2 regions of the Streptococcus sp. LPB0220 genome follow, and region 2 is predicted to be linked to the other one. Evidence: predicted binding sites of a transcription regulator. Region 2 holds the regulator's gene; the other holds the start of a gene.
What was found. The regulator HrcA, encoded in region 2, represses chaperone genes, less so after heat shock. The targets are predictions, from matches to a motif close to TTAGCACTCNNNNNNNNNGAGTGCTAA.
Positions count from the first base shown of each region.

Region 1: a site for HrcA is predicted at 10,329-10,355, ahead of groES (co-chaperone GroES). Genes of this name have one in related genera too.

Region 1 is NZ_CP044230.1:222,844-239,519, forward strand. It holds gene pepA (glutamyl aminopeptidase) at 1-675, opposite strand, end outside; gene LPB220_RS01295 (DUF4651 domain-containing protein) at 819-1,109, shown strand; gene LPB220_RS01300 (thioredoxin family protein) at 1,106-1,423, shown strand; gene ytpR (YtpR family tRNA-binding protein) at 1,433-2,059, shown strand; gene LPB220_RS01310 (single-stranded DNA-binding protein) at 2,161-2,556, shown strand; gene LPB220_RS01315 (substrate-binding domain-containing protein) at 2,746-3,729, shown strand; gene LPB220_RS01320 (sensor histidine kinase) at 3,729-5,045, shown strand; gene LPB220_RS01325 (response regulator transcription factor) at 5,049-5,735, shown strand; gene LPB220_RS01330 (ABC transporter substrate-binding protein) at 5,732-7,030, shown strand; gene LPB220_RS01335 (PTS sugar transporter subunit IIA) at 7,171-7,608, shown strand; gene LPB220_RS01340 (PTS system mannose/fructose/N-acetylgalactosamine-transporter subunit IIB) at 7,623-8,117, shown strand; gene LPB220_RS01345 (PTS mannose/fructose/sorbose/N-acetylgalactosamine transporter subunit IIC) at 8,174-9,016, shown strand; gene LPB220_RS01350 (PTS system mannose/fructose/sorbose family transporter subunit IID) at 9,000-9,854, shown strand; gene LPB220_RS01355 (hypothetical protein) at 9,955-10,248, shown strand; gene groES (co-chaperone GroES) at 10,378-10,659, shown strand; gene groL (chaperonin GroEL) at 10,681-12,306, shown strand; gene LPB220_RS01370 (response regulator transcription factor) at 12,940-13,674, shown strand; gene LPB220_RS01375 (sensor histidine kinase) at 13,688-14,992, shown strand; gene LPB220_RS01385 (ABC transporter ATP-binding protein) at 15,282-15,962, shown strand; gene LPB220_RS01390 (ABC transporter) at 15,959-16,666, shown strand.
Region 2 is NZ_CP044230.1:377,276-393,951, reverse strand. It holds gene LPB220_RS02110 (family 20 glycosylhydrolase) at 114-3,650, opposite strand; gene dnaJ (molecular chaperone DnaJ) at 3,812-4,945, opposite strand; gene LPB220_RS02095 (DJ-1/PfpI family protein) at 5,162-5,794, opposite strand; gene dnaK (molecular chaperone DnaK) at 6,009-7,832, opposite strand; gene grpE (nucleotide exchange factor GrpE) at 8,200-8,724, opposite strand; gene hrcA (heat-inducible transcriptional repressor HrcA) at 8,749-9,783, opposite strand; gene LPB220_RS02075 (M15 family metallopeptidase) at 9,952-10,725, opposite strand; gene LPB220_RS02070 (histidine phosphatase family protein) at 10,715-11,416, opposite strand; gene LPB220_RS02065 (histidine phosphatase family protein) at 11,540-12,229, opposite strand; gene LPB220_RS02060 (PFL family protein) at 12,311-13,648, opposite strand; gene LPB220_RS02055 (ACT domain-containing protein) at 13,667-13,933, opposite strand; gene LPB220_RS02045 (VanZ family protein) at 14,217-15,338, opposite strand; gene LPB220_RS02040 (rhomboid family intramembrane serine protease) at 15,483-16,073, opposite strand; gene LPB220_RS02035 (CsbD family protein) at 16,400-16,603, shown strand.

The sequences.
Region 1 (16,676 bases), 150 kb from region 2:
AGTAGTTGAGGTGTGGGCACCACGAAGTCCTACTTCTTCTTGAACGTTAGCCCCTACATAGAGTTCGTTGTTTAAGGCTTGTCCAGAAAGACTCTTGGCCAATTCGCTGACCATCAAGACGCCGTAGCGGTTATCCCATGCTTTGGAGATGACGTTTTTACCATTAGCAGTGAGAATCGCAGAGCTATCTGGAACCAAAGTATCTCCAGGACGGACCCCATAGCTTTCAGCTTCGGCTTTAGAGCTAAAGCCTGCATCAAAGACGATGCCGCTAATGGCAGGTACGGTTGGTCCACCTGTTCCACGTGTCAAATGAGGAGGAACAGATCCGGAAATAGCAGGGTATTCACGTCCATCACGTGTAAAGAGTTTGAAGCGTTGGCTGCTGACGACCATCGGATTCCAACCTCCGATTGGGACAACACGGAAAGTTCCGTCAGCTTTGATTTCGCTGATCATAAAACCAACTTCGTCCATGTGGGCAGCTACTAAGATACGAGGAGCGTCGGCAGCTGTTGAGTGTTTGACTCCAAAGATCCCACCGAGACCATCTGTCACGATTTCGTCCACATGAGGGGTCAATTGTTGGCGCAAATAATCCCGTACAGGAGCTTCATGACCTGAGATGGCAGGGATTTCAGTTACTTCTTTGATTTTAGAAAATAAATCAGTCATAGGTTACCTTCTTTCTGATGCTATTTTATCACTTTTTCTACAAGGATGGTAGCGTTATTATAGAAATCGGTCCCGAAAAACTGAAGGAGGAGATCCAGCCTAGACCATTGTCCCTCTGCTTATTTTGTGTTACAATAGGCACTATGAAAGCTAAAAAAATTATTTTGTCTAGTCTGGCTGTAGCAAGTGCAGGAGCTCTTGCGGCCGGTGTTTATAAAATTGCCAAAGATCAAAAGCGTCTCCGTACTCAAGAAGAGTTGGTAGCAGAAGTACGGGAGCAAATGGAAGCTATGGGGACGATTGCGACCTTGTATGTGGAACTCTACGAGTCTAGTGAAGAGCGTTTAGTAGGAGGCGTCATTTTTGAAGATGAGCGCCATTACCGCTTTGTCTATGAGGATGGTCTTTTGCAGTACGAAGAGGAAAAACTATGATTACACCAAATTCTCTAGAAGAAATTGCTTCTTATGTAGAGCAAGAGGGCAAGAAAGTCTTTGTCTTTTCAGCGGACTGGTGTGGGGATTGCCGTTATCTCAAGCCTTTTTTGCCGGAGATTGAGGCTGAAAATCCCGAATTTACCTTTATCTTAATTGACCGAGATGCCTATATGGATCTGGCGAAAGTCTGGGATGTTTATGGGATCCCTAGTTTGGTGGTTCTGGAAAAGGATAAGGAAATCGGACGGTTTGTCAATCGGGATCGGAAAACTAAAGCCCAGATTACAGCATTCTTAGCAGGATTAAAATAGGAGAAGAACATGATTGTAACATACAACAAAGAACAAGTCGGCGATGTATTGATGCTGACCTTGAAAAACAGTGGTGAAGCTAAGCTAGCGGTGGAGAGAAAAGGGAAGGTGGCTCGCGTTTACCGTGAGGACAACCAAGAAACAGTTGCCTGGAATATCTTTGAACTCTCAACTATCTTTGCCGTAGAAGGCAAGGGCCAAGTCTTTTTGACAGATGAGCAAGTGGATCGTTTGAACCAAGAATTGGAAAGAGAAGGTTTTTCAGAACGCTTGGTCAATGATCGGGAACCAAAATTTGTGGTGGGAGAAATCCTTGAAATGGTGGCCCATTCAGATAGTGACCACTTGAATATCTGCCAAGTAGCAGTTGGACCAGATAAGACAGTTCAGATTGTAGCAGGGGCTCCAAATGCGCGAGTGGGCCTCAAGACCATTGTCGCTCTTCCAGGTGCTATGATGCCGGATGGCAGCTTAATTTTCCCAGGGGCTCTTCGTGGAGAAAAAAGCTATGGCATGATGTGCAGTCCGCGTGAATTGCACTTGCCAAATGCTCCTCAAAAACGAGGTATTATTGAATTAGATGACGCAGAAGTAGCAGGGACACCTTTTGATCCTGCTCGTCACTGGCACGAATAAAGAGAAGAATCTAGGATGTTTTGGATCCTAGATTTTTTTGATTTTGGTTTGTCACCTCCATTTTTTAAATTTTTTTCGAATAAATAGATAGGAGGTAAATGATGTATAATAAAGTTATTTTAATCGGTCGCTTAGTGGCGGCCCCAGAATTGCATAAAACCAGCACAGACAAATCCGTTGCCCGAGTGACCGTTGCGGTCAATCGTCGCTACAAGGACCAAAACGGGGAGCGAGAGACTGATTTTGTCAATGTCGTTGTCTGGGGGAAATTGGCTGAAACCATGGCTAGTTATGCCAGCAAAGGGAGTTTGATCTCTTTGGATGGAGAGATTCGGACGCGCCGCTACGAGAAAAATGGCATCATGCAGTATGTGACAGAGGTCCTCTGCCAAAGTTTTCAGTTATTAGAGAGCCGCGCTCAGCGAGCGATGCGTGAAAATGGTGGAACGGGAGATTTAGCCGACATCATTTTAGAGGAGGAAGATCTTCCTTTTTAGAAACAAAAAAAGAAAGCTGGTTCGTTTATAGACCAGCTTTTTTGATACTTGCTAGGGATTTCATTCGGGAACTACTCTTTTTAAAATGAATCAAAAATATGCATCTGTACAATAAAAGCCAGCACTTTTCTTGAAAAAGTAGTAAAATAAAGTAATATATATTCAAAATTTTCAGAAAAGGAACGGAGTTTGAAGGGGAAAGAAGAAAGAAAAGAACGGTTGAAATGGCTGATAAAACGGGTTTTACTGGTGATTCCAGTGGCCTGCATCCTCTTGTGGATCTATGCCGTTTGTCAAACCAGTAGCATCAAGGATCAGACCAAGATCGGTGTCACCTATATGACCATGAACAATGAGTTCTATAAAAGTATTCATTCGGAAATTAGTCGGATTGCCGATGAGAAAGGGGCTCTTGTATCTGTCCGAGATCCAGAATTGGACGAAAAAAGGCAGAGCCAGCAGATCGATGATTTTTGCGCTCAAAAGGTAAATGTGATTGTGATTAATCCGGTCAAAGGGGATAGTCAGCCCATTTTAAGAGCTCTTAAAAAAGCTAGAAAACAAGGAATTAAGATTATTGCAGTTGATACCCAGCTCAAGCATTTTAAGCCGGATGCCAGCATTGTCTCTGATAACTACCAAGCAGGAGTCTTGATTGCGAAAGAGTTGATGAAACGCTCTTCAAATGCTCGTATTTTGCTCTTGGAGCATAAGGGGACTGTTTCGGCAGATACGCGGATACAGGGATTTAAGGATACCATCAAAGGACATGGCTCTTATCAGATCATCTCGGAACTAGAAACCAAGGGGCAGACGGAGATCGCCATGCCTGCTGTCCGTAAGTTCTTGCAGTCAGGGGGAAATATCGATACACTAGTCGCCCTGAATGACCGCTCAGCTATAGGAGCTTTAGCGGCCATCAAGGAGCAAGGAATCACCCACCCCATTGCGATCTATGGGATTGATGGCTCACCAGATATGAAAGCCTTGCTGCACTCGACAGATGATGTCGTGGGAACCGTTGCCCAGTCTCCGTTGAAGATGGGAGACCGCGTGATGGAGGTCATCCAAGATATGGCTGATGGGAAGAGCTACCAAAAAGAAATAACCATTCCGGTTCAAATGATGACAAAGGAAAACATCGATCAATTTGATGTGAATGGGTGGCAGTAATGAGAAAATTTAGAGGTGTGAGATACAGTTTGGCCATTCTGATGGTCGTGAATTTTATCGCTGTGATGCTCAACAGTATCATCTATCTTCAAGCAACCAACTATATCATTGCCCAACGGCAAGCTTCTCTATTAGTAGAACGTTTAGAGCGTATTCCTTTTGCGCCTTCGACAACTTTTTGGTTGTCTGCGCTCTTATTTGCTGGAATTGCCTTGATCTCCATGAGTCGTTACCGGTCTCAAACGAGTCGATGGTCCATTTTTGATAAGTGGAACATTTTGGAGATCCTCCTGATGTTGCTCTTGATGTGGGTCCAAAATGTAGCTTATAACGGGCTGATTCTCTTGGTTTTTGCGGATATCTTCTATGGTTCCAAAGAGTTGAATACCAAGCGAGACCGCAAGTATTGGTTTGCGTTTATCCTAGTGAGTTTCTTGATTCTACTTGTGACCAATTCAGACGTCTTTTCGCTTTTCTTTCCGATACCTTCTCTGGATGTCTATATTCATTTTTACCCTGCCTCCATCCGGATTCTGGCCTTTTTCTTAAAGAATTCCCTCTATGCCTTGAATATGGTTCTCTTCATTATTTCGCTTTTGTTCTATATTATGAATGTTCTTGCGGAAAACCACGAAGTAGAAGAAGAGCTGGCCATGGTTTCGAAGGTGAATACGGAGTTGAACAACTATATGGCCTTGTCTGAGAAGATTGCAGAGGATCGAGAGCGCAAGCGGATTGCTCGGGAGATTCACGATACCTTGGGACACGCGCTAACAGGGATATCGGCAGGCTTAGATGCTGTCGGAGTCTTGATTGATATCGATCCCAATCGGGCAAAAGAGCAGGTAAAAAGCGTATCAGAAGTTGTCCGTGAAGGAATCCAGGATGTGAGGGGCTCTCTTAACCGCCTCCGTCCAGGTGCCCTTGAGGGACGAACCCTCAAAGATGCTTTAGAAAAGATGATCCGCGAGTACCAGACGCTTTCCAACTTGCAGGTTGATTTACACTATGAATGGGTCGATGTCGATATGGACGTCATGATTGAAGATACGATCTTTCGTGTGATCCAAGAGTCTATGACCAATGCGGTTCGCCACGGTCATGCCAGTCAGATGAGCCTTCATTTTTTTGAGGATGAAGAAGATTACCTGATCGAGTTGCAGGACAATGGGGTTGGGTTTGAAACCTTGACTTATGGCTATGGACTCAAACAGATGATGGAACGAATTTCTATCCTAGGAGGACAGCTTCAATTTGAAAGCCGCGATGGATTTTTCACGCGCGTCAGTTTACCGAAATATAAAGAAGGGAGATAAGAGATGGTAATAAAAGTAATGGTGGCAGATGACCAGGCCTTGATTCGAGAATCTCTGAAAATTATTTTGTCAGCCCACCCCGATATCGAAGTGGTGGCCACAGTGGAAGACGGCAATCACGTCCTGTCTAGCATTCCCCAAACCCATCCTGACCTAATCTTGATGGATATCCGGATGCCAGGGATGGATGGGGTTTTGGCGACAAAAGAAGTAAAAGAACACTATCCGGATATCAAAATTATTATTTTAACGACCTTTGATGATGATGAATTTATCTATAGTGCGCTCAAGTATGGTGCTTCAGGTTATCTTTTAAAGGGAGCCTCGACAGAGGAACTCTATGAAGCGATTAAGGTGGTGTATCAGGGCGGAGCCATGATCAACCCGAATATCGCTAGTAAAGTCTTTCAAATTTTCTCACAAATGGCTAAATCCAACTTCTCTATTGCTGTGGATGAGGACAATGTCAAGGATTTGAGCACAACAGAATGGCGCATTATCCAAGAAGTTGGCTATGGGGAGTCCAATAAAGAAATTGCGGCCAAACTCTTCTTGTCAGAAGGAACCGTGCGCAATTACTTATCAACGATTTTGGCGAAATTAAACCTAAGAGATCGAACGCAATTAGCGATCTGGTCAGTCCAAACTGGAGTGACGAGACGTGATTTTTCTAAAGGAAATACAGAATGAAATTGAAGCGAAAGCATCTTTGTTGGGGGCTTGGTCTCCTTGTTGCGCTCTGTGCGAGCGCGAGTTTTTATTGGTGGAAACAGCAACCGACCGTGCTTCATATTGGCGTGTATGCAGGTTCTAGTTGGGATGTGCCGACCAGTCAACGTTCCCATGCCTTGGATCGTGCGATTGAAAAATTTGAAAAGTCTCATCCCCACGTTCGTGTGGAGTATGAAAATGGGATCCCGCAGTCAGATTATTCAGACTGGCTCTCTGAAAAGATTGTCTCAGGAAAGACACCAGATGTGTTTATGGTCTCTGAGCAAGATCTTTCCTTATTAGCGGCGCGTGGCGTATTAGAAAAGTTAAACGGCTATATGGATCGAAAAGATCAAGCTGCCTTTTACCCCGTTGCCTTTGAATCAGGTGTCTATCAGGGGCAAACCTATGCCTTACCTTATGAAAGTAATCCGATTTTGATGTGTGTCAATAAAGATCTCTTGGATAAAGAAGGCATCGCGGTTCCTAAAGAAGGTTGGACCCTTGAAGAGTTCTATACGATTTGCAAGAAACTAACCAAAGATACCAATGGAGATGGGCAATTGGACCAATTTGGGAGCACAGAATACACCTGGAAAGAAGCCTTGGCGGCAAATGGAGGTCATCTCTTCCAAGGAGGCATGCTCAAGCTGACAGCTCCAAAAGTCAAAGAGTCTTTGACTTTTCTTCAAAAATTGGAAGATCTAAATAAAAATTACAAGGTGAGCTCTAAAGATTTTGACCAGGGGAAAGTCGCCTTCTATCCCATGACCTTGGCCCAATATCGGACCTATAAACCTTATCCCTACCACGTTTCTAAATATTCAAACTTCACCTGGACCTGTATCCCGATGCCGGCTAAGTCAAAAACGACCAAGGCAACCTTGGTCACGACGACTTCTTTTGCTATGTCAGCCCGAAGTTCTCATTCCAAGTTAGCTTGGGAGTTGATGCAAGTTTTGACAGAGGATCCAGAAATTCAACAAACCCTCTTTGCCCAATCCCAAGGGATCTCTGTCATGCCACAGGTAGTCAAGAGTCGCTCTAGTAAAGACCTTCTGCAGGTGGATGATTTTGGAACGGATTCCCTGACCAATCAGACCTTGAACCGCATCATGGAACAAGCTGTTGAAAGTAGTCCTAAAAATGTCTCAAAAGAGGTGCTAGAAAAGCTAGACTACTTGATTGGCAATGCCTTGCGCGATCAAGATGTTGAGAACCGCTTGCCTCAAATTCAGAGGGAGATTGAAAGTAGTCTACAGGTAGGAGTTTAGAGTAAAATAAGATGGCATTTTGTCAAGTGACAGATGTCATTTTTTTATTGCTAAATGTCATATTGGGAATGTGACATTTGACAATGTAAAAGCGCTTTCAAATAGTCTACAATAGAGTCAAATAAAGGAGGCGTAGCAAAATGAAATACCTCATTTTGGTCAGTCATGGTGGACTGGCAGAAGGTCTAAAAACATCACTAGCCATGTTTGCTGGTGATAAGATGGATCAGGTCATCGCGGTTGGACTCAAAGAAGGAAAATCGGTCGATGACTTCGCAGTTGATTTCAGAGAGAGCATTTCAGGATTGACAGCTGATGATTCTGTTTTGGTCTTGGCAGATATCGTAGGTGGTAGTCCATTAACCACTGCAGCCACGGTTCTAGAAGAAGCTGGAAAGCTCGATGGAGCCTTGATTCTTGGTGGGATGAACCTCACCATGGCCTTGACGGCAGTTGTGATGAAGGATGTGTTGGATGGAGACGATTTGTCAGCCACCATCTTATCAGAAGCACGATCTGCACTACAGCCTTTTGAAGTTTCAGCCACTGGTGCTGAAGAAGATGATGACGATATTTAATAGGGAGGTACCTTATGGTAGTAACATTTGTACGGATTGATGACCGCATGATTCACGGTCAGACAGTCACACGCTGGGCAAAGGAAAAACCATGTGATGGTTTGATTGCCGTAAACGATGCAGCAGCATCAAACAAGGTTTTGATCCAAGCTTACAAAGGTGCATCAGACAAGAAAACCTTTGTATGGACAAAGGAAGCCTTTAAAGAAAAATCAGCAAAAGTAACAGAATCAGATAGTCGTTACTTCTTGATCACCAAAAATCCAATCGATATGAAGGAAATTTTGGTCGACCAAGGGTTTGTCCCAGGTGATGTTAAAGAAATCATCGTAGGCCCTGCCAATGATCGTCCTGGAGCTGTGAAATTGGGAAATAACCAATCCATCACTCAGGAAGAAGCAGAAGCCTTCCAAGCTATTCAAGCAGCAGGCTACAAGGTGAAATTCCAATTGTTGCCAGATGTTTCCATCGGTTATTGGGATGATTTCAAATCAAAATTTGGTTTTTAAAACTAACAGTCCTATCTGTTAGGTAAATAAATTTACAAACAAAAGGAGCGTTTGTTATGACAATTTCATGGATTCAAGCAATCTTGCTTGGTATTTTCGCCAGCTTGTCTTCAATGCCTGGTATGGGAGGTTCCAGTATCGGGAACTATACACTCGGTCGTCCTTTGATCGGTGGGTTGATTTCAGGTTTAATTCTTGGAGATGTGACAACTGGTATTATGGTCGGGGTTGCCCTTCAAGTCGTTTATATCGCCTTGGTAACACCTGGTGGTACCGTATCTGCCGATGTGCGTGCCATCTCTTACATCGGTGTTCCTCTTGCTATCTTGTTTGTGCATGCCAATAACATCACAGATGAAGCTGGAATCGCCGCAGCTGCAGCTCCAATCGGTGCAGCCGTTGGGACAATCGGTACAGTTCTTTTCTACGGTACCGCTACTATGAACTTGGTTTGGCAACACATTGGTTGGAAAGCCGTTGAAGAAGGGAACTTCAAAAAACTCTACGCAGTTGACTGGGTTTACCCTTGGATCTCTCACTTCCTCTTCTCTTTCCTTCCAACAATGATTATCACCAAATACGGTGAAAACATGGTTGATTTGATGAAACAATACCTTCCTATGGATGGTTACTGGATGAAAGCCCTCTTTACAGTCGGTGCTCTTCTCCCATGTGTCGGTATTGCCATCTTGTTGAAACAAATTGTTACAGAAGCAACTGACTTCATTCCATTCTTTGTTGGATTTACCTTGGCGAAATCTCTCGGATTGAACTTGGTATCCAGTGCCGTTGTTTCATTAATCTTTGCAGTAATCTACTATGAACTTGAAGTGATCAAATCGATGAAAGCTGCTCCAGCCGGAGCGGTGGATCTAGACGATGATGAGGAGGATATTTAAAATGGCTGATAGAAAGAAAATTTCAAAGAAAACATTAGCAAAAGCATTCCATCATTGGTATTATGGTCATTTGACTTGTTTCTCTCAAGAACATATGCAAACCTTCGGGTACTTGACTTCTATGCTTCCAATCGTAGAAGAAATGTATGACACAAAAGAAGAACAAAAGGATGCTATGCAAACCTATACAGCCTTCTTCAACACTGAACCACAACTTGGATCTCTTGTTGTAGGGATCACAGCTGGTTTGGAAGAAGCGCGTGCAAACGGAGATGCAGTAGATGGCGAAACCATCAACGGTATGCGTGCCGGTTTGATGGGACCAATCGCTGGTATTGGTGACTCATTGGTTGTTGGTACCTTGATCCCAGTTCTCTTGGGGATTGCCCTTGGTCTTTCTAAAGGTGGTAACGTCGCTGGTGCTCTCTTCTACATCGTCGTATGGAACCTCTTAGTCTACTTTGGTATGCGCTTTGCCTTCTTCAAAGGTTACCAATTAGGGGATAAAGCCGTTGAATTCCTTGTAGGACCAAAAGGACAAGCTCTTCGTAAAGCGATCAGCGTTGTCGGTGGTATGGTTATCGGTGCCGTAGCAGCTACTTGGGTATCTGTTACAACAGCCCTTCAATTCAAGAACGCTGAAGGAAAAGTCTTCTTGAACATCCAAGAAAAGATCGATGGTGTTTATCCAGGTCTCTTGACAGCGGCCTTCATCACTCTTTGCTGGTGGTTGATGTCTAAGAAAAAAATTTCACCAAACAAAGTTATGTTACTTCTCGTTGTAGTGGCTTTGATCGGTGTTGCCCTTGGTATCTTTGATCCACATCTTAAATACTAAGGAAAAGAAAAACGAATTTGCTAGTAGGAGTTTTTGAGAATGAAGTGAATTGACCTCCTTTACTTGCACTTCATTCTCAATTTTTATCAGGAGGAATCCCATGGTTACAAAACAAGAACTTGTCAATGGATATGAAACAGAAATCAAGTACCAACGCCACATGCTTGAAAACCTTGGTCGTTGGTTCAGCTTACTCTTTATCATTGCCAGTATTGGTGTGGTATTGATCTATCTCTTTCACAAAAGTTTCCTCCCACTCTTGATCCTCGGGATTTTACTAGCCTTGGTTGGAATTTTAGGCATGATTGTTTTTGGATATGGCATCTACCGCGGGCGGATCAATCTTCAAAAAGTGATCGATGATTTCAATCAAAAATTGACAATTTTAAATTGATATTTTAGAAACATCTCATTTATTTTTGAGGTGTTTTTTTCTTGACTATTTCTGACCAAGTGATACAATAGAAACATAAGTTAGCACTTACGTATAGAGAGTGCTAAAAACACGTATGGAGGAATGAAAATGTTAAAACCATTAGGAGACCGTGTGGTCTTAAAAGTAGAAGAAAAAGAACAGACTGTTGGAGGTTTTGTCCTCGCAGGTGCGAGCAAGGCTGATACAAAAACAGCAGAAGTAGTGGCTGTTGGTGAAGGTGTGCGTACCCTAAGTGGTGAACTCATTGCTCCAGCTGTAAAAGCAGGAGACCACGTTTTGGTTGAAAGCCATGCAGGAATTGAAGTGAAAGATGGGGAAGAAACCTACACCATCGTTGGAACAGCAAACATTCTTGCAATTGTAGAGTAAGAGAAGAAAGAGGTAAGAGAAATGGCAAAAGATATTAAATTTTCATCTGATGCACGTTCTGCAATGGTCCGTGGTGTCGATGTCTTAGCAGATACAGTGAAAGTTACATTGGGACCTAAAGGTCGCAATGTGGTTCTTGAAAAATCATTTGGTTCACCCTTGATCACAAATGATGGGGTGACCATCGCAAAAGAAATTGAATTGGAAGACCATTTTGAAAATATGGGTGCCAAATTGGTGTCAGAAGTGGCTTCTAAGACCAATGATATCGCAGGTGACGGTACAACGACCGCAACGGTCTTGACTCAAGCTATCGTCCGTGAAGGGATCAAAAACGTCACTGCAGGTGCTAACCCAATTGGCATCCGCCGTGGAATTGAGACCGCTGTTGCAACAGCAGTAGAAGCTTTGAAAAACAATGCGATCCCAGTATCGAGCAAGGAAGCGATTGCTCAAGTAGCTGCTGTGTCTTCTCGTTCTGAAAAAGTCGGTGAGTACATCTCTGAAGCCATGGAAAAAGTTGGCAAAGATGGAGTTATCACGATTGAAGAGTCTCGTGGAATGGAGACAGAACTGGAAGTCGTTGAAGGAATGCAGTTTGACCGTGGTTACCTTTCACAATACATGGTCACTGATAATGAAAAAATGGTGGCAGACCTTGAAAATCCATACATTTTGATCACTGACAAGAAGATTTCAAATATCCAAGAAATCTTGCCATTGTTGGAAAGCATTCTTCAAAGCAACCGTCCACTCTTGATCATCGCTGATGATGTCGATGGCGAAGCTCTTCCAACACTTGTCTTGAACAAGATCCGCGGTACCTTTAATGTCGTAGCTGTCAAGGCACCAGGATTTGGAGATCGCCGCAAAGCCATGCTAGAAGACATTGCCATCTTGACAGGTGGTACAGTCATTACAGACGATCTTGGTTTGGAATTGAAAGATGCAACCATTGAAGCCCTTGGTCAAGCAGCTAAAGTTTCAGTCGATAAAGACACTACTGTCATTGTCGAAGGTTCTGGTAACCCAGAAGCGATCGCTAACCGTGTGGCTGTTATCAAGTCACAAATCGAAACCACAACCTCTGAGTTTGACCGTGAAAAATTACAAGAACGTTTGGCTAAATTGTCTGGTGGTGTTGCCGTAATCAAGGTCGGTGCTGCAACAGAAACAGAATTGAAAGAAATGAAACTTCGTATCGAAGATGCCCTTAATGCGACTCGCGCAGCCGTTGAAGAAGGGATCGTTGCCGGAGGTGGTACAGCTCTTGTCAATGTCATATCTGCAGTCGCAGCCCTTGAATTGGAAGGGGATGAAGCGACCGGACGCAATATCGTTCTTCGCGCCTTGGAAGAACCTGTTCGCCAAATTGCTCACAATGCCGGTTACGAAGGATCTATTGTGATTGATCGCTTGAAAAATGCCGAAGTCGGAACAGGTTTCAATGCCGCAACAGGTGAATGGGTGAATATGATTGATGCAGGAATCATCGACCCTGTCAAAGTTAGCCGTTCAGCCCTTCAAAACGCCGCTTCCGTTGCTAGCCTCATTTTGACAACCGAAGCAGTCGTAGCCAACAAACCAGAACCAGCAGCCCCAGCAGGACCAGGAATGGATCCAAGCATGATGGGTGGGATGATGTAAGACACGTAGTCTAATGGGTGCTGAAGCACCTCATTAGACTACGGCAAGCACAATGGTGCCTTGCCGAAGTGTCTTACTAGCTCAAAGGGAGGAAAATATCGTTCCTTCCTTTTTATCGTTCTTTAGAATTTTCATGTGTTATGGAATAATATTTTTATTTTAAATTTTGTAACAGAAATGATAAATACTAATTAAAGAGGACTTGCGTAGATGCTTGGGAAACAAGCGTTTGTGGTGTTTTCAAGCGGAGGAATATTTGCCAACAAATTGCAATACAAATTAACTGATTTTGTAATAATTCTAGTGTATACTAGTAAGAGTAGATCACAGGTCTACATTGTTGCAAGGGGAGAACTTCCCACATACATGTCTATTGACAATAAAACTTGATCGTAATATCGCTGTTAGTAAAATGAGAGTTTGAACATAGTGTAGATTTTATCGACCTTTTTCATATTAAAAAATATTTTTCAAATTCCCCTTGCGCAAGCTCTTCCGGATTCCTCCGGGAGAGTTTTTTCTTGTTAAGGAGAAAAGATAGAATGCCTTTTGAGTCTACTTTGAAAGAGTGGCTCAGCAGCTATTATTTATGGTAAAATAGAACATATTCGTCGAGGGGAAGGAGTGAAGACTTTGTTGAAGATTTTTGTGTTAGAAGATGAGTGGATCCAGCAATCACGAATCGAATCGGTCTTGCAGGATCTCATCCATCAAAAATCCCTGCAATGCAAAGCACCAGAAGTGTTTGGGAAATCAAGCCAGTTGCTGGATGCTATCACAGAGAGAGGCGCTCATCACCTATTCTTTTTAGATATCGAGATTAAAGGTGAGGAGAAAAAAGGTCTGGAGATTGCAAAAGAGATTCGTAAGAAAGACCCCCATGCGACCATTGTCTTTGTCACCACTCACTCTGAATTCATGCCCATTACCTTTCAGTACAAAGTAGCCGCCTTGGATTTTATCGATAAAACGCTGGGTGAGGAAGAGTTCAGAGAGAGAATCAGCTCAGCCATCGATTATACCTTGGAGCAAGCTGGGACCACGATTGCGCAAGATGCTTTTACATTTGAGAGTGCGATGGCGCGTGTACAAGTTCCCTTTAATAAGATTTTGTATGTTGAAACTTCTCCAACCATTCACAAGGTTATTTTACACACCAAGGATGAGCGATTAGAATTTTACGCTAGTATTGCCGATATCGAAAAAGCAGATCCCCGCTTGTATCGGTGCCACCGCTCCTTTGTGGTGAATCCACAAAATATTACGAAGATTGATAAGGAAGCCAAGAAAGCTTTTTTTGAAAATGGGGACAATTGCTTGATCTCACGGACCAAGTATAGAGGCTTACTGGAAGCTTTGAAAAAATAGAAGGGAGAAGGAATTGCTGTTAGATATTCTAATGTCTTACCTAAAGTTCTTCGTCAGCATGCTGATCTATCGTCATATCAGTAGACAAGAGTTCGCTTGGCGCTGGCTCTTTTTGTGCCCTTTCTTCTTTGCAATTATCTTTACCCTTGTGCCACCGGTAGGCTTTTTTGGCTATTTCTTAGTATTTATTGCCTATAGTTTCTATCGAAATCGTAAAATACGACACCTTTTGAACATTTTTTATGGGCTCTACCCGGTTGTCATGGAGAGTCTCATTGGGCGTCTCTTAGCCTTTTATGTCTTTCCAATGTTAGGGATTGTACTTGTTCATGAGGCATCTGTCAGCTGGTATGATGCTCTACTTGAATTGCTGGTCTTTCCTGTCTATTTAGGGCTCACTAAATTGTTAAAACTAGATTTTACAGATTTAAAAGTAGGGTTTCAACGGCAGTATTTTAATCGTTTCTTACTCCCAATGGATCTTTCCATGTTTGTGTATTTGCTCAGTGTTGTAGGTCTGGTGGTTTTTGAGGATATTATTCCGCATGCAGATGCTTTGCGGAAACAGTTAAATAGTATTTATTTGATTCTGTTTTTTGTGATGCTCTTGTATTTCAATGCAGTGTCCAGAGAACGATTGAAACAAGAGATTCTAGAGCAAAAAGATAGGCAACTGCAGGAGTTAGCCACCTATAGTCAACACGTCGAAATGCTCTATGGGGAGATTCGTGCCTTTCGTCATGATTACCTGAATATTTTAACCAGTCTCAAGTTAAGTATTGAGCATGAAGATCTCAATGCGATCAGGGAAGTCTATGAGAATGTTCTTCGAGAGAGTGGCCAACAATTTTACGATAGTAAGTTTGATATTGCCAAACTCAGTCATATCGAAAATCCAGCTGTAAAAAGTGTTCTGTCCGCAAAATTGTTGGAAGCTCAAAATAAAGGGATTGGGATCTCTGTCGAGATCGATGAACCTGTTCGTGATTTATTCATCGAAGTTTTAGATTTCATCACCTTCTTATCCATCCTTTGTGATAATGCTATTGAAGCGAGTATCGAATCAGACGACCCACAGCTGACTCTTGCTATGCTCCAGGAGGAAAACTCCCTCATCTTAATCGTTGAAAATAGTACAAAAGCTGAAAAAATAGATCTGGCGAGAATTTTTGAAAAGGACTACTCAAGTAAAGGAGATGGCCGCGGTCTTGGCTTGTACAAGATCCAACAATTACTGGAAAAATATCCCAAAACGACAGTGTCTACCAAGAGTTCAAACTACCGATTTACTCAGAGCTTGACCTTTTGGAAGGAATAATGGAAGAGAGAGTGGGACAGAAATCGGTAATTCGTTAGAATTCGATTTCGTCGTCCCACCTCCGCACAGTTGAGTAGGGCTGTAAAAGCTGATAAAATCAGCGTAGTAGAGCCCACTCAACCACTGCGTCTTGCTCGATAATCCAAAGACAATTGAGAGGCTAGGACTTTTGTCCCAGCCTCTTTTTTGACTGTTCACGACGATTTTTTGACCGATTCTGACAGAGAGCTTCCAAGGTTTTCCCCTTGAAGTATAATGGACACAAGATCAATAAGAAAAGAGGGATCGTATGTTTCAGGTGGCATCTATTACAAAATCATTTAAGGAGAAAGCTGTATTAAAGGGGGTGTCTTTTTCGATAGAAGAAGGAGATAAAATTGCCTTGCTGGGAAATAATGGAGCAGGTAAAAGCACCCTGTTCAACATTATCGCTGGGCAGCTCCAGGCTGATTCGGGGACGATAAAGACTTCGCTTGATTTTCAAAGAGAAATTGGGATGATGCCTCAGGGGGATCTACTCATCGAGGATCTAACCGTTGCTGAATTCGTCGAATTAAAAAGCCGGATGAATCAGCTGAAGCAGGCTGATATCAATGGACTCTTAGAGATGGTCGAATTGAGAGGCTCAAAAGAGCAGATGGTGGGAAGTCTTTCTGGTGGTCAAAAGAGACGCTTGTCCTTGTTGGTAACCATTTTGAATCATCCAAGGTTGATTTTTTTAGATGAGCCAACGACTGGCATGGATTTGGAAGCAGTGGATAACTTTTGGAAACTACTGGAGCAGCAAGAGTTTACATCTGTTGTGGTGACCCATGATTTTAACCAAATTGATGCCTTTTTTACAAAAGTCTTGATTTTAAAAGAGGGTCGAATTGCTGCCGCAAAGTCTGTCGAGGACATTCACCAGGCTGGTCAAACCATTGAGCAGTATTTCCGAGAAGAGATGAATAAAGGAGGGGAACAAGCATGAAAAAGATTCAATTAAAACAAGTTTTACGAAATAAGCGCTTTGTATTATTCACCATTATTTTACCCATAGGCTGGTATATCTTCTTTTATCAGCTTCAAAAAGGGGTTTCGCCAAGTATTTTATTAGGTATTGCCGTATTTATCGGTGTCATTGGCAATAGCCTTGCAACTTTTAGTAAGCGAATCGCCTCAGATATCGGGTTTTATTCTTTTGAATCCCACTTTACAAGCTATAGTGTCAAGAACTATTTATGGGATCAAAGCATCGTACAACTGATTTTGAACAGCTTGATCTTTTTAGCAGTGCTAGTAGTTGCTGTTCTAGGTTTTCACTTTCCGGTGACGACTAGCCTGTTGGTACAATTTTTCCTCTTATCCTTGATGGGGATCTACTTTAGTGTGATTGGCTTTGTACTCGGGGTCAGGGTAGATGCTAAGACGATTGATATCATTGGCTTTCCTGTCATTATTTTGGCCGCTATGACCATTATTCCCTTTGATACGCTTGGCGCAAGTGGAGGATTTATGGACATAGTTGGCAAGCTACAACGGGCTTTCCCAGGCTATTATTATACAAAGCTGATCCAAGATTTAACCGAGAAACAAACGATCGATGTCTCTCAATTGGCGCTCTTTGTTGCCGTATTTGGATTGAATTTGCTATTTTTCTATCTGCTCGTACCCAAAGGGAAAATGGGGAACTAGGAGCAGTTAA
Region 2 (16,676 bases):
CTTTTACAGCCCTACTCAACTGTGCGGAGGTGGGACGACGAAATCGAATTCTAACGAATTACCGATTTCTGTCCCACTCTCCCAACTTCGACCTGTTACAAATCTACTAGGTCTTATTCTCTTTTTTTATTTTTCAAGTCCATTCCTGTTGCTCCCAAGATCGCTCCTAGTAAAGCGAGTCCAAGTGCAGATTCCACTCCTGTTTCTGGAAGTTGCTTGTTAGAAGATACTGCTTCTGAACGAACCTCTTTTTCCACAGCTGCTGGAATTGGTGTTGGGGTATTTTCTGGTGCTACAGGTTGAGCCTTCGAGATCACTTGAGGTGTTGACTGATCTGGAACCCCTTTGTTCACAAGCACGTCTGACTTCACTGGTGCTTCTACGGAAGGGCTTGCTGGAGTCACAACCTCTTTGGTACCGACTTCAATAATTTCTGCAACCGGCTCTGTTGCAACTTCTGTAGCGATCACTTTTCGACTTTGATCAAGTGCCGAAACCTCTACATACTCAAGACCTTGCCCTTTAACCCCAGCCTGGATCACTCTGCGTTCTCCTTTAGCGAGATCTGGATTGGTCCGTTCCACAAGGTCAAAATCAAGTTCTTTCTCCACGATTTCAAGACTTGGTTTGTCTTCCACTAGGGCTTTGACGTCATTTTCAGCCAAGCTACCTACTTGCGTGATTGGCTTGAGCCCCGCAAGGGCTTGGGTCAGAGCAGCCACTTCTTGATCCACCTGATCTTGATGAGCACGGCTCACATTCCAATTCAAGCTATCTAAGACTTTCGCAAGTGCTGCGCGAGATTCTGGTGTGTAAATAGCTAGATCTGTTGGCACCGTAGCAACTGCTTTTCTAAGAGCAGTGAAGTCTGCCTTGAAATAGTCCTTGTTATGGTTGGCAAAAGCTTCCATAACCTGGAAGACTTCTTCTTCCTTGTATTCATTGGCCGGCTCATCAGCCCAAATTCCCAACATACTTCCGGTTGTCGGTAATTTGACATCAGGGTACTTGGTTGAAGCTAACTGTTCAAATGGAACAGTTTCTGTATTTTGGATAGCTTTTTCGAGCGGATAACTTTGATCACCTTTGTGGCCCAAAACATAATACCAGTCTCCGTTGGTGTTAAGGAATTTGTAGCCCTTGTCTGCTAGGTACTGCGGTGATGCGAGGTTATAGCCCCACCATCCTTTAGACCAGTATGAAATCAAGACGTCCTTGTCAAAAGCAACATCATCTTCATCTCCATAATAGAATCCATCGTTAAAGGCCATTGGCTGCAAGCCTTTTTCACGCGCCATCGCTGCAAGACTATTGGAATACTCCGCAAACTTACCATAGAGGTCATACCACTTGAGGTAGTACCAACCTTGCGCACTGGTAGCATCATTGGCATATTCATCTGTTCCGTAGTTAAAGATCTTAGACTTGTCTTTGAAGTAATCCATGTACTTGCCAATTAAGGCTTTGGTAAAGTTGACTGCTGCTTCATTGGTCAAATCCATGGTTGTTTTTGAAACCGTATCAAAGCTGGCTTGTGAATTTTCAATGCCCAATTTTTCCATGGCAACCAACAAAGCATCCATGTGGCCAGGACTATTGACTGCCGCAATCAAGCCGATTCCTTTAGCAGTCGCATAAGCATGGAGTTCATCCATTTCTGCTTGAGTCAAGGCTTGACCATTTGGATCATCGTAATAGGCCTTGGTGCCTTCTAAAATGGCTTTTTTTACATCATCACTGGCATAGGTTTTGCCATTGGCTTCCACCGTCATGTCATCGAGCACGAAGCGCATGCCATCGTTTCCAACAAGGAGGTGCAAGTCAGAATAGCCAAGCTCACTGGCCTTATCTACGATCCGTTTCAACTGATCCAGCGAGAAGTATTTGCGACCTGCATCGATCGAGATGACCTTCTTCATAGCAAGTTTTTCTGCCACTTCTTTTGCTGCAACTTCTTTCGCGTAGCTTTCCGTATACACCAAAGCATCTTGAGCTGCTTTGAGATGGTCGATCAAGGTTTTGGCCTCTGCTCGAGTGGTGTTTGCTCCTGCCCCTTCTAAAGCTTTTTTAGCTGCCGTAAAGGCTACTAGAGATTCCTTTGTATAGTGGTCCAAATCAGTTGGAGCTTCCGAAAGAGCTTTTTCAACGACTTCAGGATCTGCTACAAAGTAGTCCGCATTCTTGTCCGCGAAGGCATGCATGAGCTTAAAGAGAAGGTCTTTTTTGTAGGTTGCAGATGGCGTATCTGCCCAGGCAGCTACCATCCCACCGATGAAGGGCACCTTAGCCCCATCATTTTTTTGAACCACATCAATCGCTGACTTGGAAATTCCTTCGAGACCTTGATCAAGGTTGTACCAACCAGATCCAGCCTTGTCCCGTCCAAGCACATAATACCATGCATCATTGGTATTAAGAATCTGATGACCTAGTTCAGACAAGAGTTTTGAAGATGCGACATCATAGCCGTTCCAGCCACCTGTCCAGTAGGAGACAATGATATCCTTGTCAAAAGTACCATAGGAAGTATCGCCATTGTAGTAGATTCCATCATTGAAGGCCATTGGTTTCATCTTGTGTTTTTTCACAATAGCTGCTAGATCATTAGCATATTGGATGAATTTTTCATAGCCTTTTTCTGGATAGCCTTCACCTGGCCAATGCTTGCTAGCTTGGAGAACCTGCCAACCATGGGCATCTGTGGCATCGTTGGCATATTCATCCAAACCAATATTGAAAATATCAGCCTTGCCGCTGAAATAAGCTGCATACTTGTCTACCAAGGCTTTGGTAAAGTCTAAGGCTTTTTGGTTGTCCAAATCAACTGTCCGAGCTGATTTTTTAGTGCCAAAGTAATTAAAGTGAGGGTTTTCGATGCCCAATTGTTCCATGGCCTTCAGAATCGCATCCATGTGACCTGGACTATTAATGGTTGGGATGACGCCTACTTTCTTCGATTTGGCGTAGGCTAAAATATCATCCATTTGAGCCTGGGTCAAGGCTGTCCCGTTCGGATCATCGTAATAAGCTTTGGTCCCTTTTTCAACCGCATCCGTCACGGCTTGGCTAGAATAAGAAGTATCTCCCACTTTCAAAGACATATCATCCAGCACAAAGCGCAAGCCGTCATTTCCAACTAGAAGATGCAAGTCTGTATAGCCCGTTTTACTTGCTTCATCAATGATTTCCTTGATTTGGTCTGGTGAGAAGTACTTGCGACCGGCATCGATAGAAACAATCTTTTTCTTGGCTAATTTTTCTTCTTGGTCAGGATCTTTAGCAGGCGTTTCCGTCGCTGCTGTCGCTGGTTGAGCTACCACATCCGACGCTGCGACCGAGCTTGCTTCTTCGCGAATCAAACGGTCAAGATCTGATACCCGCAGTTCACGATCAGGCAGTGTCGGTTGACTTTGATCGACGATTGGGGCAGGAGCCGTTGGTTTTTCTACTGTTGGCTGAGAAGCTTCCTCATTAAGAGAAATCGTTGACTCACCTTCGCTTGGCTGAGTTGGAACTGTCGTTGAAGGACTGTCTGTAACGCTCGGCGTATCTGCCGCTACAACCTGAGCACCAGCAAAAAATCCTATGAGCACCGAAGCAGCTCCTACTGCATACTTGCGAATCGCATAACGTGGTTGATGTGATTTCATCAGGACCTCCTAAATTGTCTTTGTAATCGTTTTCTTAAATTTACCACGATATCTTAATAAATTCAATGAAGGTTCTCATTATTCTTTAATTAGGAGAGGAAGTTCTTGGATTCGATCCAAAATAAAACGAGCTCCTTACTCAAAAGGAAACTCGTTCATTCTTATAAATCATCTAAAGCATCTTTGACCTTGTCAAAGAACCCTTTTTTCTTTGGGTTGACCTTCAAATCACTTGCTTCCGCAAAGGCTTGAAGGGCTTCTTTTTGCTTGTCATTTAAACCAGTTGGGGTGACGACATTGACAGATACATATTGATCCCCCATAGCACCACCACGCAAGCTTGGAGCCCCTTTTCCACGGAGGCGGAATTTCTTACCGGTTTGGGTTCCTTCAGGAATGACCAAATCGACATCTCCGTGAACAGTTGGCACATGGACCGTATCTCCAAGAGCTGCTTGAACAAAGTTCAAGTCTAACTTGTAGTAGATGGTTGAGCCATCTCGTTCGAAACGATCGCTCGGCTCAACATTGACAACAACATACAAGTCCCCGTATGGTCCACCGTTAAAGCCAGCTTCTCCTTGACCAGCTAAGCGGATTTGTTGACCCGTTTCAACTCCGGCAGGAATCTTGACGTTCACGCTATGAGCTTGTTTTTCATGACCTGTTCCACGACAAGTCGTACATGGATCCTTGATTTCTTGACCACGACCATGACAGACATCACAGGTCACTTGACGTCGCATCATCCCAAGAGGGGTTTGCGTATCCACATTGATGACTCCAGAACCATGACAGCGTCCACAGGTCACCGGACTAGTCCCTGGCTTAGCCCCAGAACCATGACAGGTATGACAGCTAGCTTCCCGATGGTACTTGACTTCTTTTTCCGCACCAAAAATTGCTTCTTCAAACTTGAGATTGACGCGGTATTGGAGGTCATCCCCTTGACGAGGTGCATTTGGATTACGACTTGCACCGCCACCAAAGAAGCTAGAGAAGATATCTTCAAAGCCACCAAAACCAGCACCATCAAAGCCACCAAAACCACCTGCTCCGCCATCGAAGCCACCATTGGCACCCGCAGCACCATATTGGTCATAAGCAGCCCGTTTTTGCTCGTCACTCAAAGTCTCATAAGCTTCTTGAACTTCCTTATACTTTTCCTCAGCACCAGGCTCCTTGTTGATATCTGGGTGATATTTTTTAGATAATTTCCGATAGGCTTTCTTGATCTCATCTTGAGATGCATTCTTTGAAACGCCCAAACGGTCATAAAATTCAGTATTGTTCATACAAGATACTAAGAGCGAACAGAAAGCGACTGAAATTTAGGAAACCGACAAGAAATCCTGATTTCTTAGGCGGTTTATCTAATTTCCAAGCTTTCCGCTCGAGTTCAATTCCCCGAACGCTCTTTGTTCCTTTCTTTCATATTGAGTAAGAATTTCTGGAACCCGTGTTCAGTTACGAACACTCTTTGTTCCTTTCTATAATTTTCATGTACATCTTTAGAGGCTGTTTTCTATACTTTGCTTCACTTGATCAAACTCTTGGTCTGATAGAGTAAATATCAAATCCTCTTCTGAGTAGTCGTTTCGTTCTTTAAAATAGTTGTCCGTATTCTCTGCCAAGCCTAAACTTAGAATCACTTTCCTTGCAAACTCTTGATGGGCAAAACCGATAGCCGTAATGATCTGTTTATCTTGCACAACCACTTTCGGTTGGAAATTCTCACGTGGAAGAAATTCAAAATAATCAAAGAAGTTTTGCCAAATTCCACCTGTAAATTTCGTATCGTTCAGCAAACCTGCTTTCGCTAATAAAAGAGGCGCTGAAGAAATGGCTGCAATGAGGATATCTTGCTCACCAAGGTCCCTCAAAAACGAAATCAATTTCTCATCCTGTAGAGCAGGCCCTATATTGACCATTCCTGGCAAAATCACACAAGAATACTCTTCTATACAGATTTGATCTAGTGTTTTGGTCGGTTGACAGAGCAAGCCATCCTCAGAGACCACCATCGAATGATCTGAAGCGACATAATCAATCGTGACATCAAAAGACAGAGCTAAAGTACTTGTTAAAGCGGTTATCTCATAAAGAGAAAAATTAGGATAAATGATACAAAGTACTTTTTTCATAGGCAACATCCTCTATTTTACCGAAAAACAGAGGCTGGGTTGCAACCTCTGGATTTCTTCTTATACTTACTAGTTTAAGTTTTAAAAATCAAACTAGTAATGCTGAATTGAGCACGCCCTAACCTCTTGGTGAAAAAGATAAATCTTTCTAGAAACTAAAGTTTCTGCGTCAGATTTCCTATTTTCACTGTGAGGTTTTAACGGGCTTTGCATCTTATTTTTCTGTAAACTCTCCGTCTACGACATCATCGCCTGCATTTCCTGATGCTTGTGCGCCTTCTGCTCCTGCTTGGGCTTGTTGCGCTGCTGCAGCTTGTTCGTAGAGTTTAACAGCCAATGCTTGCGCTTTTTCGTTCAAGGCTTCAAGTTTTGCTTTCATTTCTTCAAGGTTACCTGATTCTTGAGCTTTCTTAAGATCATCAAGTCCTGCTTGAGCTGCGTCACGTTCTGCATCAAAGCCTTTGCCTTCAGTTTCTTTGATTGTCTTTTCAGTCGCAAAGATAGCTTGGTCTACTTCGTTACGAAGGTCAACTTCTTCTTTACGTTTCTTATCTGCTTCAGCGTTTGCTTCTGCATCTTTCATCATGCGATCGATTTCTTCGTCTGTCAAACCTGAGTTTGATTGGATAACAATTGTTTGTTCTTTTTGAGTTCCAAGATCTTTCGCCTTAACAGATACGATACCGTTCTTATCGATGTCAAATGTAACTTCGATTTGCGGGATACCACGAGGTGCAGCTGGGATATCAGTCAATTGGAAGCGTCCAAGAGTCTTGTTATCTGCTGCCATTGGGCGTTCCCCTTGAAGAACGTGGATATCAACGGCTGGTTGGTTATCTGCTGCAGTTGAGAAGACTTGTGATTTAGATGTTGGAATCGTAGTGTTGCGATCGATGAGTTTTGTAAATACTCCACCCATTGTTTCGATACCAAGTGACAATGGTGTTACGTCAAGAAGGACAACGTCTTTCACATCACCAGTGATCACACCACCTTGGATCGCAGCACCCATGGCAACTACTTCGTCAGGGTTCACTGATTTGTTTGGTTCTTTACCAGTTTCAGCTTTAACAGCTTCTACAACGGCAGGAATACGAGTTGAACCACCGACAAGGATGACTTCGTCGATATCTGACAAGCTCAAACCTGCATCTGAAAGGGCTTGGCGAACTGGAGTTTTCGTACGTTCTACAAGGTCACGAGTCAAATCGTCGAATTTCGCACGAGTCAAGGTCATTTCCAAGTGAAGAGGTCCAGCAGCGCCTGCAGTGATGAATGGCAAGCTGATTTGAGTTGAAGTCACACCAGAAAGGTCTTTCTTCGCTTTTTCAGCTGCGTCTTTCAAACGTTGAAGCGCCATCTTGTCTGTTGACAAGTCGATACCATTTTCTTTCTTAAATTCTTCAACCAAGTAGTCGATGATTTTTTGGTCAAAGTCGTCACCACCAAGTTTGTTATCCCCTGCAGTTGCCAATACGTCAAAGACACCATCACCCAATTCAAGGATAGATACGTCGAATGTACCACCACCAAGGTCGAATACCAAGATTTTTTCTTCTTTATCAGTCTTATCCAAACCATAAGCAAGGGCTGCTGCAGTTGGTTCGTTGACAATACGTTCTACTTCAAGACCAGCGATTTTACCAGCGTCTTTAGTTGCTTGACGTTGAGCATCGTTGAAGTAAGCTGGAACTGTGATAACTGCTTTGGTTACTTTTTCACCAAGATAATCTTCAGCGTAACCTTTCAAGTATTGAAGAATCATAGCTGAGATTTCTTGTGGAGTGTATTCTTTGCCGTTAGCAGAAACTTTTTCAGAAGTTCCCATCTTAGATTTGATAGAGATCACTGTATCTGGGTTTGTGACTGCTTGACGTTTTGCAGCGTCACCAACGATGATTTCACCATTTTTGAATGACACAACAGATGGAGTCGTGCGGTTTCCTTCTGGGTTTGCGATGATTTTTGATTCAGTTCCTTCAAGAACTGCCACTGCTGAGTTTGTTGTACCTAAGTCAATACCGATAATTTTAGACATATGTTTTTCTCCTTAAGTTTTATCTTCTTTTTTTCTTTTTGATACTCTTCTTAAGTGGCGACGCCGTCAGAGCTTGACTTCGTCAATCTCTTTGACTAAACTTTGAGCCTAATGTCTCAAAGTTTGCGAAGATAGCGCCACGGCGAAGAGTATCGCCTTTGGTTCGCTTCGCTCACTATTGGTAAAGCTGAACCATTGTTTATCTTTCTTTCATAGTTTAGTGTCGTTTCGGACAAGGTTTCTATTATGTTACGACACGAGGAGTCGAAATCGATATTATTTCGACGACGAGTTAGTAAGGAGGCTAGGCAAACGCCATAGCGATTGCCGTTTTCTGACGAGTTGCTTTAGCTACCGTCAGAATTGCCTAGTTATAAACCACTACCATGGCTGGGCGTAGGATGCGGTCATGGAGTTTGTAGCCTTTTTGGAAGACTTGTGCGATGGTGTCTGCTGGATGTTCGTCATCTGCAGGCAAGGTTTGGATGGCCATGTGGTAGTTATGGTCAAAGGCTCCGTCCGCTGGAATTTCTTCAATTCCTTCTTCTTTCAGAGCATGTACCAAACTTTCTTGGACCATTTCTAAGCCCTTCTTCACATCATCTGTCAATCCTTCTACGGCAAGGGCACGTTCGAGGTTGTCCAGTGATGGTAAGATCGCTTTTGCCAAATCTTGGCTACGGTATTTTTGTAATTGTTGACGTTCTTCATTAGCACGGCGCTGAATATTTTGCATTTCTGCATGAGCACGAAGGTATTTGTTTTCAAATTCTTCGGCACGCGCTTGTGCTTCTTCTAACTCAGAAGGTTGGTTGCTTTCCTCTACAACTTCTTCAGTTGTTTGGGCAACTTCCTCTTCTTTCACGTCTTCTTTTTTGATATCTTCTGTCAAGGCATACACCCCTTTCATTTGGTCTTAATTTACTTCATAATGGTTGCTATTGAGGTAACGGTAGTAATCCGTCAACTTCATGACCAGTACTCGGCCGATAACATTGACCAGGCTTATCACACGCCTGTAGTCCATCTCTACGGGACCGATCACATGCATGAGGGCCATCCCACGATAAGGAACTAAGAACTTGTGACTAATCACTGTCACATTTTTCAAGGCCTTCTCTTGGGATTCCGCAACCAGGATCTGGGTCATTTGGTCTTCTGGCATTCCCCCTCGCAACTCCAAGGCCACATGTTGGGGATTGTCTAAGAACTGATAGGTCTGAAGATCGGCGTAGGTTAATGATGAAACCTTTCCTTCTACAAAGACCAGTTCTTGAAACAGTTGCGAGAAGACGTAATCAAAGAGATCCAGCACATTGTCTGTCGTCTTGAAATAGCGCTGTACAATCTGTGGAATCTCCGTCCGCAAGCGGTAGTGGATATCCAAAACTGTATTTCCAATGAAGCGTTCTTGAACCAGCTGATGGAAGATTTCCAAGTCACTGGTTAAGAAATTCTTTGGAATGGCAAACTGGACGGTGACAGGCTTTGATTCATCCAAGGTCAGAACTGCTAAGGCATCGTGATTGGATAATGGAACAATTTCAAAACCAGTCAAGCGCTGACGTGTCGGTTCAACATCCTGAATCACTGCGGTGTAACCCGTCATCTGGGCTAGTAACTTGGCCGTAGCATCCAAGATATCGTCTAACTTAAAGGCTTCGAAATCAAAGGCTTTCACCACCTGGTAGACATCTTGCTCATCAATCAGCTCTAGATCAAGCGAGTTCTGAACAAAATATTGGAAACCAGCTCGGCTAGGCAGCCGTCCACTCGAAGTGTGGGCTTTTTCTAGTAAGCCTTGCTTTTCGAGAGCAGCCATGTCATTTCGAATGGTCGCACTACTGGATTGAATGACATCTTGTAGCGCTTTTGAACCGACTGGTTCGTGGGTCTTGGTAAAGATATCGACAACAAGATTGAGAATCTCATTTTGACGTTCTGTAACCATGACCTCACCTCTCTTTCATTTTTTAGCACTCTAAACACTCAAGTGCTAAACCATGATTCTATTATACACCCATCCAAAAGAAAGTCAAGAGAAAAATCCAAAAAATTAGCACTCTTTTTTCAAGAGTGCTAAAAATCATTCTTAAGACCTAGAGAAGTAAATCTCCTCTTATTTGCCAGCTTTTTTCAATAGCTGAATATATTCTTCCAATACTAGCTGATGCTTGGCCATATACTGAGCATTTTCTACGCCAACATAACGGAAATGCCAATTCTCAAAATTCACACCCGTGATGTTGCTCTTCCCATCTGGGTAGCGAAGCACAAAGCCATATTGCGGTGCGATGGCAGCCAGCTGCATGCCCAACTCATCACTTTGGCCAGCTTCGACACTCATATCAATGGCAAGTCCTGTCTGGTGTTCACTCGCACCAGGGACCTGTACCTGGGTCTGCACCTGCTTTTCAGCTTCTTCGTGCGAAAGGCCGCTAGCCTCTAGTTGCGCAACACGCTCATTATAGAGCTCTGTTTGCTCGGCCACACTTCGATAGCCTGATATCAAGGTTTCTTCTGGGGCAATTTTTCGAGCCGCTTCTAAAAATTGACGAGTTGGTTCTACAATCCGACTATCCACTTTGATAGCATCCACATCTGTCAATTGTGGGTTCAACTCAGGCTTCACATTATCACGATTGACCAAGATCAACTGCCAGTCTTTTGTCGAAACGGCTGGTAAATCTGATTTTTCTTTCTTTTTCTTAGAAGAAGAGGGAGTCGTTACAGCTGTTTTTTTAGCCTTCCAAAACTGAAGCCCTGAAAACAAGCTTGGCTTCGCTAAGTAAGCACCAATTCCCGATCCAAGGACCACAAGAAGAAAGAAACTCAATAGGTAAGGCCACCATTTCTTACGTTTTTTTCGTGCGCGTCTATACTTATTCGTCATGACCATCCTCTAGGAGTTTTGCTCCAACCTTACGATAAGATAGATCCCCAATCTTTTCAATATGAAAGGCGCTATCTTCATAAGACAAAACCGTTACGCTTCCGTTGTCCAAGACTAATTCTTCGACCGCTTTTGGATCGATGAGATAAATCAAGGTCGTAATCGTCATGCCATGGCTAACCACAATAGCATTACCACCGCCAGCTGCTTCGACCTCTTTTGCGATAGCTTCAAATCCTTCTAGGATCCGGCCACTCAAGGTTCCCCAGGATTCAGCCCAACCAGTGGTATCCACTTCGACGATTCCTTCTGCTAACTCCATTAGGCTCAACTGATGGAAATCATCGACCTTAAAGACACGAGGTAAGACCCCCATAAAGAGATCACCATCATAAGCACCGTCAAAACTACCAAAACACCACTCGCGGATCCGTTTGTCATAACGATAAGGGATTTTTCCTGTCAGACCAAGTTCTTGAAGAATAATTCCCATAGTTTGAATGGTGCGTCCAGAATCACTCGAAACAGCCTCTTCAAAAGAAAGCCCAGCTTCCTTGAGACCAAGTCCTAATTCTCGAATTCCACGCTCTCCTGCTTCTGTCAGCGGAGTGTCTGACCAGCCCTGTGCCCGCCCAATGGTATTAAACATGGTTTTTCCATGATGAGCAATATATAATCTGGTTTTTGTCATTGTATTACCTCCGTATGTATCTCTTTCATTATATCATTTTTTGCAAAAAGAAAGTAGGAAAGCTCTTACAAGTTTTGTGAAAAAGAAAAGGCCATGACCAAAGGGTCAGCCTTTCATTATGGACTAGGATTCTTGCATGCTTTCACCGACCTCACGGTAACTGCTATCTCCAACTTCCTTAACCGTCAATTTTCCATCTTCATATTCTACAAGGGTAGCACTACCGTTTGAAAGAGGCAGATTGAGATTTGGTTTTCCTTCGATCAAGCAAACCAAGGTCTGAATGGTCCAACTATGGCTGACCACCAAGGCATTGCCTCCACCATTTTCTTCTACTTCTTTGGCAATAGCTTCAAAACCTTCTAGAATTCGGCTTTTCAAAACTTCCCAAGGTTCAGCCCAATTCGCTGTGTCCACTTGGCAAATGCCATTGGCCAAGTCTTCCAAGGTCAAAGTCTTATAGTCTTCTACATCCAGCACGCGCGGCACGACACCGTGAAAGAGTTCCCCACCGTAGGCCCCATCAAAGCTACCAAAACACCACTCGCGGATCCGTTTGTCAAAGCGATAAGGAATCTGGTCTTTCAAGCCCAATTCATCAAGAATGATCCCCATTGTCTGAATGGCACGGCCTGAATCACTGGAATAAGCTCGAGTAAACTCCAAACCGGACTCACGCAAGCCGATTCCTAGAGCTTGAATCCCTCGTTCTCCTTCTGCTGTCAAGGGTGTATCGGACCAGCCTTGAGCACGGCCAATGGTATTAAACATGGTTCTCCCATGACGAATCACAAATAATCTTGTTTTAGCCATCTTGTCTCCTTTTGCAAGAAAAAAGTCTGGAGTTTCATCATCACAGACTTTTCTATTTTCTACTATTATACTAGATTTCTCTTAGTTTTTAAAGCTATGAACCGGAGCTGGAATTTGACCACCACGGGCAATGAAATCAGCTGACGAAGCCTTGTTGACCTTCATTACCGGAGCAGACCCAAGAAGTCCTCCAAGCTCTAACATATCGCCTTCCTTGCCATAAGGAATGATGCGAACCGCTGTTGTCTTTTGGTTGATTACCCCGATAGCAGCTTCATCTGCGATCATGGCCGCAATGGTCGTAGCTGGAGTATCAGCTGGGATGGCAATCATATCCAGACCGACGGAACAGATAGCCGTCATGGCTTCCAATTTTTCCAGGTTGATATGACCCGATTGAACCGCTGCAATCATCCCTTCATCTTCTGAGACCGGAATGAAGGCACCTGACAACCCACCGACTTGGTTACAAGCCATGATACCACCTTTTTTCACTTGGTCATTGAGCAGAGCTAGCGCTGCTGTAGTTCCATGGGTTCCTACTACTTCAAGCCCCATGGCTTCAAGGACACGGGCAACCGAATCCCCAACAGCTGGTGTTGGCGCGAGAGACAAGTCTACAATTCCAAACTCAACACCGAGACGTTCACTAGCCATTTGACCCACTAATTGCCCAACACGGGTAATCTTGAAAGCTGTCTTCTTGACTGTTTCAGCCAATACATCAAAGCTTGCTCCCGGAACTTTTTCAATCGCCCGTTGGACGACACCAGGTCCTGAAACCCCAACGTTGATGACAACATCCGCTTCACCGACACCGTGGAAGGCACCCGCCATAAAAGGATTATCTTCTACTGCATTGGCAAAAACTACGAGCTTACCAGGCCCCATTGGATCTGCTTGGGATGCTTCTTTAATGATACGGCCCATGTCTCGGACAGCGGTCATATTGATCCCCGTCTTGGTCGATCCAATATTGACTGAAGAGCAGACAAAATCTGTCTCCGCAAGGGCACGAGGAATCGAATTAATGAGGATTTCATCCCCTTTTTGGTAGCCTTTTTGAACAAGGGCTGAGAAGCCACCGATAAAGTTAACCCCAACTTCCTTCGCTGCACGATCCAGCGCCTTAGCAAAGGGTACATAGTCTGTCGCATTGGTTGCTGCACCGATAATGGAAATCGGAGTGACCGAAACCCTTTTATTGACGATAGGGATCCCAAGTTCTGCCGCAATCTCGTCCCCCACAGCCACCAAATCTTTGGCCTTTGTCACAATCTTATTGTAGACTTTTTCCGCTGCCTTTTCGATATCCGGATCAATACAATCTAGAAGCGAGATCCCCATGGTGATGGTCCGAACATCGAAGTTCTGCTCCTCAATCATGGCAATGGTTTCTGTTACCTGTCTAATGTCCATAAATTCTCAACCCCTATCTTACAAATTGTGCATAGCATCAAAAATCGCTGCGCTTTGGATATTGATTTTCACATGCAGAGACTGACCGAATTCTTCCAACTCTGAACGAAGCTGTGTGAAATCTTTTTTCTCATCTGACGATACGACCGCCATCATGGTAAAGTATTCATCCAATACAGTTTGAGAGATATCATCGATATTGAGTCCTAATTCTGCTACTTTCGTTGCAACACCCGCTACGATTCCTTTTTGGTCTTTACCAACGACTGTAATAATTGCTTTCATTTCACTGCTCCATTCTATCTATTTGCTTCCATTGTAGCACAATCCCCTTAAAATCGCCCTTCTCAACTGGGAACGTTCGTATATTTTTATGTGTATAAAAAAATAAAGAGGCTGGGACAAAAGTCCTAGCCTCTCAATTGTTTTTGGATTGTCGAGCAAGACGCAGTGGTTGAGTGGGCTCTACTACGCTGATTTCATCAGCTTTTACAGCCCTACTCAACTGTGCGGAGGTGAGACGACGAAATCAAATTCTAACGAATTACCGATTTCTGTCCCACTCTCTCTATTTTGATGATTCAGTTTCATCCTTTAAGAGCTCTTTCTTCACGCGCACCGTACTCTCATACTCAGCCCCAGCTAGACGGTCAAAGGGAAAGCGACGATTGAGTAAGACGATGGCAAGAGTGAGAATCAGGTACAATAAAAGCATAAAGAAGAGCAATAAAATCATGGACAGGGTTAAGAGGGAATTGTCCGTCAAGTCGCTATTCAAGAGCGAAATCAAATAGAACAACCCTTGAGGAATCAGATAGAAATAACCTACTACTAGGATTCCCCGCCAGATGGTGCGAAGCCATTTTTGCTTGTCAAAATGCAAGCGGAATTTCAATAAAGCCATTCCCAAGGTTTTGCCCCGCCACAAGGGAATCAAACCAAAATAAACAGCCAAAACCGCTACATAAGGAATCGTCTCCAAATGCTCGATTACCTCGTAAAGCAAGGATAGCATCACAAAGTCGATCAAGAAGGCAAGACCCATCCGAAAACCAGATACTCTGGTCCCTACTCGGAAAGAATGTTCGTCAATTTCGTCTCGTGTTGGCAATAACCAAACCAGGAACCAACCGAGCAAATAGCCCACTCCACCACCGGTGGTATTTTGAATAATATCATCGACATCTGCTAGGCGGTAAGGACCCGGATACAGAAAATAGAGACCTGATAACTGGGTCAGCTCCAAAAAGAGACTAAAGAGGGCTGTCAGAAGAATCGTTTTCTTAAAACCACACTTAAAATAATAGCGCAGATACATCCCAAAAGGAATCAACATCAGGACATTAAAGGCAGGCACATAAAAAGTTGGATGCTTAAGGGCTTGAATCCAAGTACCAGTCTGCGCTAAATCAAAGGGGCTCTCCTTGAAAAAATCCACCACAAAAGCAAAGGGATGGAGATTGACCATTTCCGAGTAGCTAGTATGAATCTTACTTGGATCTGGCAGAGGCAAGATCACCAAGAGATAGACCGTCATCAAGTAAAGCATAAAAGAATAGAAAATCAGCACCCGCAATTTATTGACCGAACCATATTTTCGATAATTCAAAATCATGTAGGGCAAGGTCAGCAAAAATGCCAGGAAAGGAAAGAGCTGAACAGCCGTTTTAATAGTAGAGATATACCCCATTGTGTCTCCTTTTTTTCGTTATAAAATCACCCTTTGCACAATGACAAAAGGTGATTTCTTCATTGATATAGAATATTATACGGCCTGGTAGAGGAAGAGTCAAGGAAGTACGATGAAAACCTCACTAAGTAGCCGTCTTAATGGTTAGCTTCTCCCCTTCAAGACTTTACTTCCGATAAAGACCAATAGATAACTCACAATCCCTGAAAGATGCAATAGTGTTGAGATCCATCCGGTGATTGCTGGTAAGAGCATGAGGCCAGATAGAAAAATTAAGAATAGATAAAACAGTTTTACGGTGCGTGAAAATTCTTTCCACACGTTTGGCAGGAGCATGACTCCACCGGTTACAAAGGCGTATCCTACAGCAGAGATCCCTGTTGCCTGAATGTCTTGCCCCTGGGTTAAGAGGTGAAAAACGATGGAAGGAAGGACTGTCGCCGTCACAAAAACAATCAAGACTTGTCTGGAGCCTCTTTTTCTTTCTAGCAGTCCTCCGAAAGGAAGGATCATGAGTCCATTTAACAACAAATGGACCCATAAAAACCAGATAGGTGCGCCTTTACTACCGTGCATCAGGGTCCCACTGACATATTGCCAACCATAGACCGGCTTCGAATGAAAGGCCAATAGGTCATACATAGCATCCCCATTAAAGGAAGTCAATAGACCAAGCAACAAACAGATTAGAGCTAAAGTGCTGATAATAGGGTAGGTTGTGAGGATTCTTTTCATATTTATCTTCTCTTTTTCAAAAAACAGCGTTACGATGTTTCCATTCACGATTATTATACCATTTATTTCATTGGAGACAGAAAAAGTTTTTTGCTTCTTTCATTTCAAATCTTTGCTGTAAAAACGAAATATCGTGACTGATTAGTCGCTCACGATTTGCCTTCAGATCAAAAATCGATCCTGCTTTCAGAATACCGTAGCGAAAATTTGACTTTCCATTTCAGAAGGCATATACTTATATTAATCTGAGCTAAATAGTTTTAATTTTTTAAATGAACTGTCTTAAATTCAGATTAAAAAACTATTTACTTAACGGAGGTGACGCTATGTCATTAGAAGAAAAATTGAACCAAGTGAGGGGTTCTGTTAAAGAAGGCTTCGGTAAATTAACCGGTGATACAAAAACAGAAGCTGAAGGCACTGCTGAAAAAGTTGCTTCAAAAGCAAAAGAAGTTGCTGAAGATGCAAAAGAAGCTGTCGAAGGAGCTATCAAGGGCGTTAAAAATATCTTTCATAAAGACGACAAATAGTCTTTAACATCCTAGACCCACTCTATTTTCTACAGTCATGTTTGACCGTGGAAGATAGGGTGGGTTTTATTTG